4 regions of the Streptomyces sp. WMMB 714 genome follow, and region 3 is predicted to be linked to each of the others. Evidence: riboswitches for the same ligand, from Rfam matches in the RefSeq annotation. Region 3 holds a riboswitch; each other region holds the start of a gene.
What was found. A riboswitch is a leader RNA that binds a small molecule or an ion and turns the genes downstream of it on or off. The one in region 3 is predicted to bind cobalamin.
Positions count from the first base shown of each region.

Region 1: linked by a shared signal. The riboswitch ahead of metE (5-methyltetrahydropteroyltriglutamate--homocysteine S-methyltransferase) and the one ahead of H181DRAFT_RS12040 (cobalamin biosynthesis protein) in region 3 are both predicted to bind cobalamin.
Region 2: linked by a shared signal. The riboswitch ahead of H181DRAFT_RS17005 (ABC transporter substrate-binding protein) and the one ahead of H181DRAFT_RS12040 (cobalamin biosynthesis protein) in region 3 are both predicted to bind cobalamin.
Region 4: linked by a shared signal. The riboswitch ahead of H181DRAFT_RS16900 (hypothetical protein) and the one ahead of H181DRAFT_RS12040 (cobalamin biosynthesis protein) in region 3 are both predicted to bind cobalamin.

Region 1 covers NZ_FMHJ01000008.1:227,709-230,970, reverse strand. The annotation lists gene metE (5-methyltetrahydropteroyltriglutamate--homocysteine S-methyltransferase) at 1-1,471, opposite strand, end outside; cobalamin riboswitch at 1,636-1,856, opposite strand; gene H181DRAFT_RS16880 (DUF2470 domain-containing protein) at 2,188-2,889, opposite strand; gene H181DRAFT_RS29190 (SIP domain-containing protein) at 3,011-3,262, shown strand, end outside.
Region 2 covers NZ_FMHJ01000008.1:254,595-257,856, forward strand. The annotation lists gene H181DRAFT_RS17000 (TIR domain-containing protein) at 1-995, shown strand, start outside; cobalamin riboswitch at 1,198-1,327, shown strand; gene H181DRAFT_RS17005 (ABC transporter substrate-binding protein) at 1,380-2,939, shown strand; gene H181DRAFT_RS17010 (ABC transporter permease) at 2,957-3,262, shown strand, end outside.
Region 3 covers NZ_FMHJ01000005.1:445,402-448,663, reverse strand. The annotation lists gene H181DRAFT_RS12050 (inorganic phosphate transporter) at 1-1,153, shown strand, start outside; gene H181DRAFT_RS12045 (hypothetical protein) at 1,274-1,492, shown strand; cobalamin riboswitch at 1,630-1,824, shown strand; gene H181DRAFT_RS12040 (cobalamin biosynthesis protein) at 1,994-3,016, shown strand; gene H181DRAFT_RS12035 (cobyric acid synthase) at 3,013-3,262, shown strand, end outside.
Region 4 covers NZ_FMHJ01000008.1:231,931-235,192, reverse strand. The annotation lists gene H181DRAFT_RS16905 (CbiQ family ECF transporter T component) at 1-289, opposite strand, end outside; gene H181DRAFT_RS16900 (hypothetical protein) at 296-1,273, opposite strand; cobalamin riboswitch at 1,430-1,550, opposite strand; gene H181DRAFT_RS16895 (class I SAM-dependent methyltransferase) at 1,715-2,509, opposite strand; gene H181DRAFT_RS16890 (TetR/AcrR family transcriptional regulator) at 2,557-3,129, shown strand.

The sequences.
Region 1 (3,262 bases), on a different contig from region 3:
CGGCGTTCTCCTGGAAGGAGAGCACCTGCCGGATCTCGTCCTTGATCCGCTCCTCGTAGCCCGCGGTGTCGATCTTTCCCTTCCGCAAGTCGGCGCGGGCGGTGCGCAGTTCGGTCGTCTGCGGGAAGGAGCCGATGGTCGTCGTCGGCAGCAGCGGAAGACCCAGGTGCTCGCGCTGTGCCTTCGCCCGCTCGGTGTAGGGCTGGGAGCGGCGCCCGTCGGCGTCGGTGATCGCCCCGGCCCTGGCCCGCACCGCCGGGTCGTGGGTGATGGCCGAGCCGGCGCGGGAGGCCAGGTCGGCCCGGTTGGCGGTCAGCTCCGCGGCGATGGCGTCCGTACCGCCGGCCAGGCCCTTGGCGAGGACCGCCACCTCCTTCGCCTTCTGCCGGGCGAAGGCCAGCCAACGGAGGATCTGCCGGTCGATGTCCCGCTCGGCGCCCGTGTCGATCGGCACATGCAGCAGCGAACAGGAGGCCGCCACATCGACCCGGTCCGCGAGGCCCAGCAGAGTGCCGAGCGTGGAGAGGGACTTCTCGAGGTTGTTGATCCAGATGTTGCGGCCGTTGACGACGCCCGCGACCAGGCGCTTGCCCTTGAGCCCGCCGGCTTTCGCCAGGTCGTCGAGGTTCGCGGCGGCGGCCTCGGTGAAGTCGATCGCGAGACCGTCCACGGGTGCCTTGGCCAGGACGGGCAGGGCCTCGCCCAGGCGGTCGAAGTACGACGCGACGAGCAGCTTCGGGCGGTCGGCCAGGCCGCCGAGGTCCCGGTAGGCGCGGGACGCGGCATTGAGTTCGGCGGCCGTGCGGTCCTCGACGAGGGCCGGCTCATCGACCTGCACCCATTCGGCTCCTGCTGCGCGCAGATCCGCCAGGATCTCCGCGTACACGGGCAGCAGCCGGTCGAGGAGTGTGAGCGGGTCGAAGTCGTCAGCGACACTCGGCGCGGGCTTGGACAGGAGCAGATACGTGACAGGGCCGACCAGGACGGGCCGCGGGGTGTGACCGAGGGCGAGGGCTTCCTTCAGCTCCGCGACCTGCTTGGAGCTGTCGGCGGCGAACTCGGTGTCGGGCCCCAACTCCGGTACGAGGTAGTGGTAGTTGGTGTCGAACCACTTGGTCATCTCCAGCGGCGCGACCTCCTGGGTGCCGCGCGCCATGGCGAAGTAGCCGTCGAGGGCGTCCGCCGCGACGGCGGAGCGGTGGCGCTCGGGGACGGCGCCGACCATGACACTCGTGTCGAGGACGTGGTCGTAGTAGGAGAAGTCCCCGGTCGGGACCTCGTCGATGCCGGAGTCGGCCAGGAGCTTCCAGTTGGAGCGGCGCAGGCCTGCTGCGGTCTCCCGGAGGGAGTCCGCGGTGACGCGTCCTTTCCAGTAGCCCTCGATGGCCTTCTTCAGTTCCCGGTTCGGGCCCTGACGGGGGAAGCCGTACACGGTGGGCCGTGCTGCCGCGGCTGCGGACTTCGCTGTCACGAACTCTCCTTCGCGAACGATTCGGACAAGTCCCCGTGACGGGACGAGCACGCGAAGGAACGACGGCATCGGACGGCAGGGCACACGTTCTCGTGTGCGGCGTTCCGTCTGATGTTGTGGTCGCCGACCCGCCCTCGAGGTCACTGGGACATCCGCACGCGATCGGTCGCGCGCGGGCAGCAGGCAGGTCTTCGGACTCGTGGGCCCGTCCGCGTTCGAAGGCGGACGCCTACTGGCCGTCGCTTCCCGGCCCCCTACAAGACCAGTGCGTATGACGGCGGTCGTTCCCACTCACCGCTGCGGGGCAGTCCCGGATTCCCACCGGGTTCCCTCTTTCGACGTGCCTGCCTGGCGGGCAGGACGAACCAGCTGCACCGTCAGCCTAGCCAGGAGGGCGGAGTACGAAACACCGCAGGGCGAGCGGCCCCTGTTCCGGGGTGCGGTCCGGCTCGGTCGCGGGCCTCGACGGGGTACGGCATGTGCGCAAGGACACACTGCTGCACGGGGAGACGCAGGTGCGGCACACCGTCGCCTTCCACCGCGAGACGGTGCGGGCCCGGCGCATCGGCTCCCGTCCAGGGGCCGGCGGCCTCGTGTCGGCGAGGCCGCCGGCCGGTTCAAGGGGCGGCCCCCGTGCGTGGGGCTCCGGATGCGGCGTGTGCGGTGCGGACCGCTCCGGCGCCGGCGCTGCGGACAGCGCCGGGCCGCAGAGGGGATCAGGCCAGCAGGTGGTTGGTGTGGGAGGCGCGGCGGGCGGCGTCCAGGAGGGCTCGAATCCGGGAGTCGGCCTGGTCGGGGTCGGTTACGGGGGCCGGGAACGGCAGCCGGGCGTCGCGGTGGGCGTTCGGATATTCGAGGCGCAGTGTCAGGCCGTAGCGGTCGAGCGCGACGGGGACGGCGCGGAGTATGCCTCGCTCGGGCTGCGGTCGCACGAGGCGCAGCAGCAGGGGAACGGAGTCACCGTGGCCGTCCAGGAGGTGCATCAGCATGGCGGCTTCGCAGGTGGCCAAGGGGTCGGGGGGTGTCTCTTGCAGCGCGCCCAGTGTCACGTAGGAGCGTCCGCGGAAGTCTTCGAGGACCGCTTGGCCGAATTCCATGCACGTGCTCCGGGCTGCGGCGTCGAACTGGGCTGCCAGGAGTCCGGTCACGGTGACACGGGCGCGCAGTCGGTCGCGCACCGGTGTGGGGGTGATGTCGGTCAGTTCCAGCTTCACGGGAAGGCGCATCTCGTCCATGGGGGACGGGCTCTCCGGGGGTGCGTGAAGGTGGATGTTGCCGACCGCCTCCGACTCGGGGAGGCGGTGCACTTCGGCATGGAATCCGTCGCTCACCACCGTCATCGAATGAGCCGAAGCCAAGATCGATCGAACGCGTTCGGCGGGCGTGGGCTCTGTGGCGCGGGTGCGGAAGGGGCGCATCCAAGTTCTCCAATTGCACGGTCGGAGAGAGCGGCGACCACTCAGACGTGGGCTTACTTAGGTTAGGCTAACCTAACATCATTTCGACGGTGCATCCGTGGTCACGTCAAGGAGGCGGCTCATGGCGCGAGTTCCGAAGGTTCTGGCCGAGTACGCGCAGCGCCGCGGCTTCGCCACGGAGGTGACCGCAGTCGAGCGCCCCTCCCCGTCGCTGCTGCGCATCGCCTTTCACAGCCCTTCGTTGAGGTCCCGGGATGTCTCGCCCTGCGACGTCACCGCTTTCCGCGTGGGCGACAACGACTTCCGCCATTACACGCCCGAGTCCCACGACCGGGAGGCCGGCACAGCCACGGTGCTGGTGCACCACCACGGC
Region 2 (3,262 bases), on a different contig from region 3:
AGGCTCTGGACCTCCTTGCGGGACTTGCCGCGCACAGCGACTTCACCCACCTGCGCAACAGGCTCCACGCCCCCGGGACCGATGTCCTGACAACGTGGCGGACTCCCACCGGCAACGGCTCCTCGGATCCCCGCATACATTCGGCCGTACTCCTCTCACGGCCTCTGTCCGGTCACCTCCCGACCGACGACGTCCTGCGAGTGTTCGCCCTGGCCAGCCCGGCACCGATGTCGCAACCAGCGCTGGAGAACGTGCTGTCCACGATCAGCTCCTACGACCCATGGGATGTGACCGCCCTCGTCGCAGAGGCGGTCGAGACACTGCTCGGTTCCGGCGCCCTGCGTCCGGACCCGACGGAGAACCGGTCCTGGACCATCCATCCCCTCGCTGCCCGCGCGGTGCGCCGCCACGACACTGACACCGCCAGGCAGGAAGACCTCCGCCGCATGCTGCTGCACACACTCGCACCGACGCTGCCCACCGCCGGCGCCGGAGGATCCACCACGGCGCATCCGGCCACCTCGCCGGCTCTGCGACCAGTGGAAGCCACCGCACCCCGGGGCACCATCGAGCAAGCTGCGGCATTCGACTTGCAGGTCGAACTGGTCACCCGAGTCGGAGTCCAGCCGCTCGCGCCGGGCCAGGGTTCACTGCGGGAAGCCCTCACCTCGCTGCACTCACTGTTCGCCACGACACGCGACGTGCTGCACCGCATTGCGAGCGAAACAGCCGGGCCCATCGCGCTGCCAGGCATTGCCGCGAACCTCGCCAACGAGCATCTACGCCCCTTCCTGGCGACCTGGCACCCTGCTCTCCAGGAACACGAAGTCCTGCGCCCGCCCGACATCAGCCTCGTCGCACATGAACGGCAGTGGGAACGATCCGCCGAGATGCGTGCCGAACTGGCCAACCTCCGCACCCCTCTGACCTCGGTGGCCAAGGAACTCGCTGCGCTTTGCGGAACCGACCTTCTCGCCGGTTCCTCGACTCCATGACCCGTCCAGCGCTGTGGCCGGAAGAGTTCCCGGGTGTTCGTCATCCTCGTGCCGGTCGGATGCGGCCTGACTTCCGGATTGCGAGGGCGGGGACGCAACAGGCCCGTGGGTCCGCAGCTCGATCAGCTGAGAGGGGGAGGCCGTGCCCGGCGGGCGGGGGCGTGCCCGCCGTGGGCCACAATGACGGGGCAGGGCGACGGGGATCAGGAAGCCGGTGCGATTCCGGCACGGTCCCGCCACTGTGACCGGGGAGCGGACCCCAGCATGGCCACGGCTCGTGACGTACGGGCTGGAAGGCCGGGGCGAGCGGCGATCCGGGAGTCAGGAGACTGACCCGTCGCCGGTCCACCGACTGGGGCGAGGACACCCCGGGAAGGATGCACGATGCCGACTCGTGCCGCTGTACCGGCAGTCAGAGGACGAGGACCGGGCAGGCGCAGCGTCGTGGCGGGTGCCGGGGCGGCGGCAGCCGCCGCGACGGGCCTGCTCGGGGGATGCTCCTCCGAAGGGGGCGGCGGGAGTTCAGGCCGGTTCCGTGCCGCGTTCACCGCCGGAGGCTCGCAGGAGACACTCGACCCGCACGTAGCGCCCAACTTCGTCGACCAGGCCCGCGCGAAAGCACTGTTCGACACTCTCGCGACCTACGACGACGACATGTCGGTGCGTGAGCGCCTCGCCGAGTCCTGGGAGAGCGACTCCTCCGGCCGGCGCTGGCGCATACGTCTGCGCAGGGCCTCTTTTCACGACGGCGAGCCCGTGACGGCGGAGGACGTGCTCTACAGCTACCGGCGCGTCGCGGACCCGAAGACCGGTTCGCCGTCCCAGCAGCTGCTGTCCGCCGTCGACTTCGGCGACAGCCGCGCCGCCGGCGCCCGTGAGCTGACACTGGTGCTGAAACGGCCGGACTTCGAGTTCCCCATGGCGTTCGCAGGGCCCGGCACGGAGATCATCCCGGCCGGCACCACCGGCTTCCGCCACCCGGTGGGCTCGGGCCCTTTCCGGTACGGCTCGTTCAAGCCCGGCGGGGTGGCGCGCTTCCGCCGCTGGGACGGCCACTGGGCGGGCGGGGGGCGAATCGGCGAGCTGGAGATCGTGCCCGTGAACGAGGAGTCCGCACGCGTCAACGCGCTGCTGTCCGGCCAGGTGCACTACGCGGCCGACATCTCGGGGCCCTTCATCGACCGCCTCGAAGAGGCCCCCGCGGTACGCGTGCTCACCTCCCGCCAGGCCACGGCGCAGCAGGTGCTGCTGCGGACCGGACGTGCGCCGTTCGACGATCCGAAGCTGGTGGAGGCCGTGCTGCTCGGAGTCGACAGGGAAGCTCTCGTTCGCGTCGCGCTGGCGAACCGGGGCACGGTGGGCAACGACCTGTTCGGGAAGGGATTGCGCGGCTACCCGCCGGAGCTCCCCCAGCGGAAGCGCGACGTGGAGCGGGCCCGGGAGCTGGTCCGCGATGCCGGCGCGGAAGGGCTGTCCTTCACGCTGGAGACCAGCACGGTCGACGCCGCATGGGAGTCGGCGTCCACGCTGATCGCGCGGCAGCTGAAGGAGGTCGGCCTGCGCGTCACGCCGCGTACGCGGGCCTCCACCACGTACTTCAGTGAGATCAAGGAGAAGGGCGTCGCCGCCCTCAACACCACGTCCACACTGCCCGTTTCGGACTTCCTCCAGCAGCGGATGCGCAGCGGTGCCGCGCGGAACCTGACCGGGTTCCGTTCCGGCCGGTTCGACGAGCTGATGGACCGGGCGCGCTCGACCCGCGACGAGAACGAGCGGCTCGGGCTTCTCCACCGGGCGCAGCGCATCGCCCGCGAGGGGTCCGGCATGCTCGTGTGGGGGTTCTCCGACGCCAACGACGGCGTCTCCTCGTCGGTCGGGGGCTTGCGCCCGGCCGTCCCCAACTCCCACTTCTGGGCACGCTTCGACGACGTCGAACTGGGCTGACGGTGCGCCGCTATGCCGTGCGCAGGAGCGTGCTGGCGGTCGCCCAGTGCTTCTTCGCGCTCCTGGTCGTCTTCGCGCTGGACTCCCTGGTGCCGGGGGACACCGCCGACGTCCTCCTAGGGGATCACGGGAATCCGCAGCAGGCCGCCGCGCTCCGGGCGAAGCTGGGCCTCGACGAGCCGGTCTGGCAGCGGTTCTGGGACTGGCTGGGCTCCCTGCTGGCCGGTGACCCCGGCCGTTCACTGGTGACGGGCGTTCCCGTCGGCGACGAGCTCGCCGGGCGGCTGGCCGTCTCGGTGGTGCTGGCGCTCCCCGCCCTGGCT
Region 3 (3,262 bases):
CCTCAACCTGATCGGCGCGTTCCTTTCCGTCGAGGTCGCCAAGACCATCTCTTCGGGAATCATCGACGAAGGCTCCGGTATCCAGCCTGAAGTGATCTTCGCCGGCCTGGTCGGCGCGATCATCTGGAACCTCCTGACATGGCTCGCGGGGCTTCCCTCAAGCTCTTCCCACGCGCTGATGGGCGGCCTCCTCGGCGCCACCGTCGCGTCCGTGGGGATCGGCGCCGTCAACGGCGGCACCGTGGTGATGAAGGTGCTCATCCCCGCCCTCGCCGCCCCGCTCGTCGCCGGGCTCGCCGCGCTGTTCGCGACGCGTCTGACCTACCGGGCGGCACGGAACGCCGACGAGCAGCAGACCGCGAAGGGCTACCGGGCCGGGCAGATCACCTCGGCCGCGCTGGTCTCCCTCGCGCACGGCACCAACGACGCGCAGAAGACGATGGGCGTCATCACCCTGGCGCTGATCACCGGCGGCGCGCTGGCGCCGCAGGCCGACCCCCCGACCTGGGTCATCGTCTCCGCCGGTGTGGCCATCGCACTGGGCACGTACCTGGGCGGATGGCGGATCATCCGCACCATGGGCAGCGGCCTGACCGACATCAAGCCGCCTCAGGGCTTCGCCGCGCAGACCAGCGCCGCCGTGACGATCCTGGCCTCCTCGCACATCGGCTTCTCGCTCTCCACCACGCACGTCTGCTCGGGCGCCATCATGGGCTCGGGGGTCGGCCGCAAGGGCGGCGTCGTGCGCTGGTCGACGGCGGCCCGCATGGTCATGGGCTGGGGCCTGACGCTCCCGGCCGCGGGGCTCGTCGCCGCGGGTGCGGCCCTTCTCGCGGGGCAGGGCACCTGGGGCGTCACCACGGTCGCCGTGCTCGCGGTGGTCGTCAGCGGCGGCATCTGGCTGCTCTCGCGGCGCCAGCCCGTCGACCACACCAACGTCAACGACACGGCGGTCCCGGGCGAGACCGCGGAGGAGGACGCCGCGGGCGTCGTCACGACCGCGCTCCAGGCCGTCGCACCGCCGCCCACCGTGAAGGCGGGAAGCGACGCCTCGCTGCCGGAGATGTCCCTGCCGCCGCAGGGCACGCCGGCTGCCGGGTCCGCCGCCGAAGCCGAGAAGGAACGCCCCCGGGCGGGCTCCACGCTCGGCTAGCGAGCCGGCCCGCCGGACGGGACGCTCGCACCACAGCACCGACTCGAGACACCCCGACCCCGACCGCACAGCAGAGCGGCGTCAGCCGGACCTCTGCCGGACCTGAGACAGGGAAACGCTATGGACATCGACTGGGCAGCACTGGGCGAGGTATTCGGCGTCAGCCTCGTGGCCACTGTCGGCCTGGTGGGGCTCTTCACGCTCGGCATCGTGAACGGCTCCGCGGGCAAGGCGCAGGGCGGCGGCACGGCGACCCTCGCGCGCACCGGCGCGTACGCCTGCTACGCGCTGTGCGCCGCGGCGGTGGCGTACGGCATCTACATCATCACCGCACCGTGAAGTAGCGCCCGCCGGCCGGACTTCCGGGCACGGCGGGCAGCATCGGGCGAGGGGTACGGGCGGGCAGCCCGTACCCCTCGCCGTGCGTCTGCTCACACTCTTCCGCCGCAGGTCAGCGGCGAGTTGACGGCCCATCCCGTACATGGTGGACTTCCGGTTGCCCAACGGCGGCTGGAGAGGAAGCCGGTGAGAATCCGGCGCGGTCCCGCCACTGTCACCGGGGAGCGAACCCCAAGCGAAGGTCACGGCCCACGAGCGTCAAGGGGCCGGAAGGCCGGGGGACGCTGCGATCCGGGAGCCAGGAGACTCTCGCCGCCGGTACGTCGAGCCAGGGCGAGGACCCTGAGTGAGGACACCGCCATGCGTGGCTTCCCGGCCGCACCCCGTCCCGCAGTCGCATCCGCCGTCCCGGCGGGACTCCCCCGCCCGCGCCTGCCTCGTGCCGGCAGCCCTCCGCTGGGGGCCCGTCCCGTCCGCCGGAGCCCGACGGCGCGCTGAGCCATGCGAGTTCATCGCGCGTACGCCTGGGGCGCCGCCCTCGGCTACCTGGGGGACGTGCTCCTGGGCGACCCCCGCACCGGGCATCCCGTCGCCGTCTTCGGACGGGCCGCCGCCGCGGCCGAGCGCGTCCTGTGGCGCGACTCCCGCGCGGCGGGAGCCCTCCACACCGCACTGTGCGCGGGCGGCCCGGCCGCGGCGGCCGCGCTCCTCACCCGCGCCCTGCGCCGCAGGGGTCCGGCAGCGTCCGGCGTCGCGGCGCACGCGCTCGCGGGCATCCCGGCTCATGCGGCGGCGACGTGGACCGTCCTCGGCGGCAGCGGACTGTGCACGGCGGCGTGTTCCGTCCAGGCCGCCCTGGAAGCGGGGGACGTGGACCGCGCGCGCGTGCTGCTGCCTCAACTGTGCGGCCGCGACCCGCAGTCGCTGGACGCGGAGGGCATCGCCCGCGCCGCCGTCGAGTCGGTGGCGGAGAACACGTCGGACGCCGTCGTGGGTGCCCTGGTGTGGGGAGCGCTGGCCGGCGTCCCCGGTATGACGGCGTTCCGGGCGGTCAACACGCTCGACGCGATGGTGGGTCATCTCTCCCCGCGTCACCGGAAGTTCGGCTGGGCCGCCGCGAGGCTGGACGACGCGGCGGGCTGGCCCGGCGCACGTCTGACGTCGGCGCTCGCCGCGCTCGCCGGCCCCTGCCCGCGCGGCGCCCTGCGGGCGTGGCGCGGCGACGCGCACCGGCATCCCAGCCCCAACGCGGGCCCGGTGGAAGCCGCGTTCGCGGGTGCGCTGGGAGTCCGGCTCGGCGGGACGCTGAGCTACGGCGGGCGCACGGAGCACAGGCCGGTGCTCAACTCCCCCGGCAGGGCCGTGCGTCCGGGCGACATCGCACGCGCCGTGCGCCTCTCGCGGCGCGTGGGGCTCCTCTCGCTGGCGCTCACCACGGCGGCGGGCGTGGCGGGACGGCTCGCCGCCGCCCGGGTCCGCTCGCGTGGCGGAAGCCGTACGGGAACGGGAGGTACCGCGGCGTGACGGGCGGGCAGGAAGAGCGCGGCGGACCGGGCCCCGGTGCCGCCGCACGGGGCGGCGGACTGCTCGTCGCCGGCACGACGTCCGACGCGGGCAAGAGCGTGGTCACGGCGGGCATCTGCCGCTGGCTGGCGCGCAAGGGGCTGAAGGTCGCGCCGTTCAAGGCCCAGAACATGTCGCTCAACTCGTACGTGACGCGGGAGGGCGCGGAGATCGGGCGGGCGCAGGCCATGCAGGCCGCCGCGGCGC
Region 4 (3,262 bases), on a different contig from region 3:
TCTCTCCCTGGCCGCCGCCGAAGACGATGCGGAAGACCACGCGCATGACGACGACGAAGGCGCCCAGAAGGAGATACATCCGGAAGGCCAGCGCCCAGGGCGCATCGCCTCGGCGCCTGGTCACCACGTATCCGCAGACGGCGACGGTGAGCAGGAGCAGCAGCGGGTTCGTGGTGCGGCTGGCGGCGGTGGCCATGCCGAGGGACCACAGCCACCACGCTCCCGGGTGCAGTGCGCGCGGTATCCGGAAGCGGGCGGTGAGGTCTGCGGTGACGCGGGACGACGACATGTCTGCTCAGCCGGCCCGTTCCGCCCGGGCCGTGCGGCGTCTGCGCCAGGCCGTGGCGCCGGCCGCCGCCGCGACCAGTACGACGGCGCCGACGGAGGCCACGGTCCCGGTCGGCACGCCGCCGTCCCGGGCGGGGTCCGCGGTGTTCAGGCCGTCGTCGGCCGTGTCCTCTTCGCCGTCGGGCCCGGCCGCGGAAGCGTCCGAACCGGCGGCGGTGTCCTTCGACTTGGACGGCTCGGGGGACTTCTCGTCCTTCTTCTTGTCCTTGGAGCCGTCCTCGGGCTTCTTCTCGTCCTTCTTGTCCTGGGCCTCGCCGGAACCGTCCTTCCCGGCGCCGGCGGACGAGCCGCCCGACGTGCCCGAACCGTTCCCGCCCGAACTCGAGGATCCACCCCCGGAGTCACCTCCGCCGCCCGAGTCCCCGCCCCCGCCGGGCCGCCGCGGAGCGAGACCCGGCGGGGGGCTGGTCGACTGCGACTCGTCCGTGGAGAAGGACCACCCCTCGAAACTTCCCTTCGGCGGAGTCCGGTTCGTCACCCCCGAGTCGCTGTACTTCCAGCTGCCTCCGTCGGACGCGTGCCAGTAGGACCAGTAGGCAGAGGTGGGAGGGGTGTCGATGCAGGGTTCGCTGTCCGCTCCCGGCTTGCCCTCGATGCGGCAGACGAAGGCCTCGCCCCAACGGTTGGTTCCGGTGATCTTGAAGCCGGCGTTCTTGAGGGCCGCCAGGCCGGTGGACTGACTCCCGTGGGCGCAGCGGACGACGGTGCCTCCACCGAGGTCCTGGAAGTCGACGACGACTGTGACGCCGTCGCTGTTCTTGCAGTAGCCCGAACTCCCCTTGGCTGCCCGGACATCGTCAGTCCGGGAGGCGGCGGCGGACGCCGACGGAGTGAGCCCCGGCGACGTGCCGAGGAGGACGGCAGCCGTTGCGGCGAGGGCCGCGGTCTTCGCGGCCCCGGGTCTGACGGGTCTGACGCGGGCCATGAGCGGGAGAGTCCTTCCGGGCAGGCCGCACCAAGGCCCCCTGCCCGGGCTGTCCCGCAAAAAAGCCCCGTACCTGCATTCGTGCGTCGGTGACGAATGCGGCAGGGGCCCCGGAACGGCTCAGGAGGGCTCCACGCTGCAGACCATGACAGTGAGAAGCTGTGCACGCAGCACGCCAGGTGATCCGACTCGCGGCAGAAGATGCTCAGCCGCTCACGGTTGCAGGTCAGTGCCGGAATCCCACCGGCTTTCCCCGAGCGCGTACGCATTGAGTTGTCGGTGTCCGTTCACACACGGACGCAACTGCATCGTACGGGCAGACGAACTGCTCCCGCCAGACGGCGATTTCAGGCCGGGTGGCGGGCGGTCGGCCGATGAGAGGAGGGGAGCCGATGCGGTCAATGCGCCGGCGGACTCCAGTGTCCGACTGCTGTTGTCCCGTCAGCTCGGTCCTTTGCGTCCGACGAGATGGAAGACGCGACTGAGTTGCCGGTAGGGATCTCGTCGGCCGGCTTCGAGTTCGACTGCGGCGGCCGCCGCCAACTTCTCCGAATCGCTCGGGTCCATGCCGGCTCCGCTGAAGTCGAGCCAGTCGGCGAACAGCCATACGCCGTACCAGCGCAGTGGCTCCACGCCGCGGCTCCGTACGAGTCGGGAGAGTTCCTCGACCGTGTCAGCTCGGGTCGGCACCCCCAGCACTCCGACCTCGGCCCGGGCGTCGAAAGATGCCAGAGCGTCGTCCCACCGCTGTTCCAGGGCCGGGCGGACCGCCATCGCCTTGGCGTTGCCGGTCATGATCGAGACGAGGCCACCCTCAGCGGCGCATCGGCACAGCTGGGTGACGATCGGCTCGGGCCGCTCCTGGTACCCGAGCACGCCGTGGCACAACACCGCGGCGAAGCGTCGTTCGTCCACTGCCGCGTCGGCGTGCTCGCCGTCGGCCTCCAGGAGCGTTACCCGTCGCCGGGTCTCACCTGGCATCCGCGCGAGCCGCTGCCGGGCCTTGTCCAGCATCGCGGGCGACGGGTCGAGCAACGTCACGTCGTAACCGGCTCGGGCCAGCGGAAACGACTGATGGCCCGCGCCGCCGCCGACGTCGAGCACAGGTGCCGGGGGCGGCGGCAAGTGCTCCATCAGCTGTTGGTGCATCACGTAGGTGCGCACGCGCCCCTTCACCGAGGCGTAAGCCCCGTCCGCAAACTGGTCGGCCAGACCGGCCCAGGTGTCATCGCCCACTGCGCCACAATACAAGTCAGTAGTTAGTAAGGAGTAACTTAACCGCCATGGCTGCGCGTATGAGTGGACCCGAACGGCGATCCCAGGTGCTGGGGATCGCCGCCGGCGAGTTCGCGGATCACGGACTTCACGGTGCATCGATCGAGGCGATCGCGCGGGAGGCGGGCATCACGCAGGCCTACGTGTTCCGGATGTTCGGGACCAAGAAGGCGCTGTTCCTGGAGCTGGTCGGCGCGGCCTTCGACCGGTTCAGCGACGGCATGGCCCAAGCCGCCGAGGGCACCGGAGGTCTCAGCGCGCTGGAGCTGATGGGAGCTCAGTACTACGAGTCGCTGGCCGATCGCACCAGCCTCTTGCTGCAGCTGCAAGGGTTCGCCGCCTGCGGTGACGGCGAGGTCCGTGATCTGGTGCGGACACGAGTCGCCCACATGTGGGACACCGTTGCCGGTACCGCTGGTCTCGACCCGGTGACGGTGAAGTCGTTCCTTGCCTTCGGCATGCTTCTCAACAATGCGGCTGCCCTCGATGTCGACGAGGTGGATGAGCCGTGGGCCAAGGGCGTAAGCACACGTATCCATGCAGGGCTGTTCGAGCACATCACCGACCGCACGAACCGGTGAAGCAGCGGACCTGTCCAGGCCGGGCGAGGCAGCTGCGCGCGTGAGGTGGGGGCTTCGTACTCGCGGTGGGTCAGGGCCACCATCGGTTCACCGTCGAGCGTCACCTGCCGCGGCACCGGTTTTCCCATCGGGT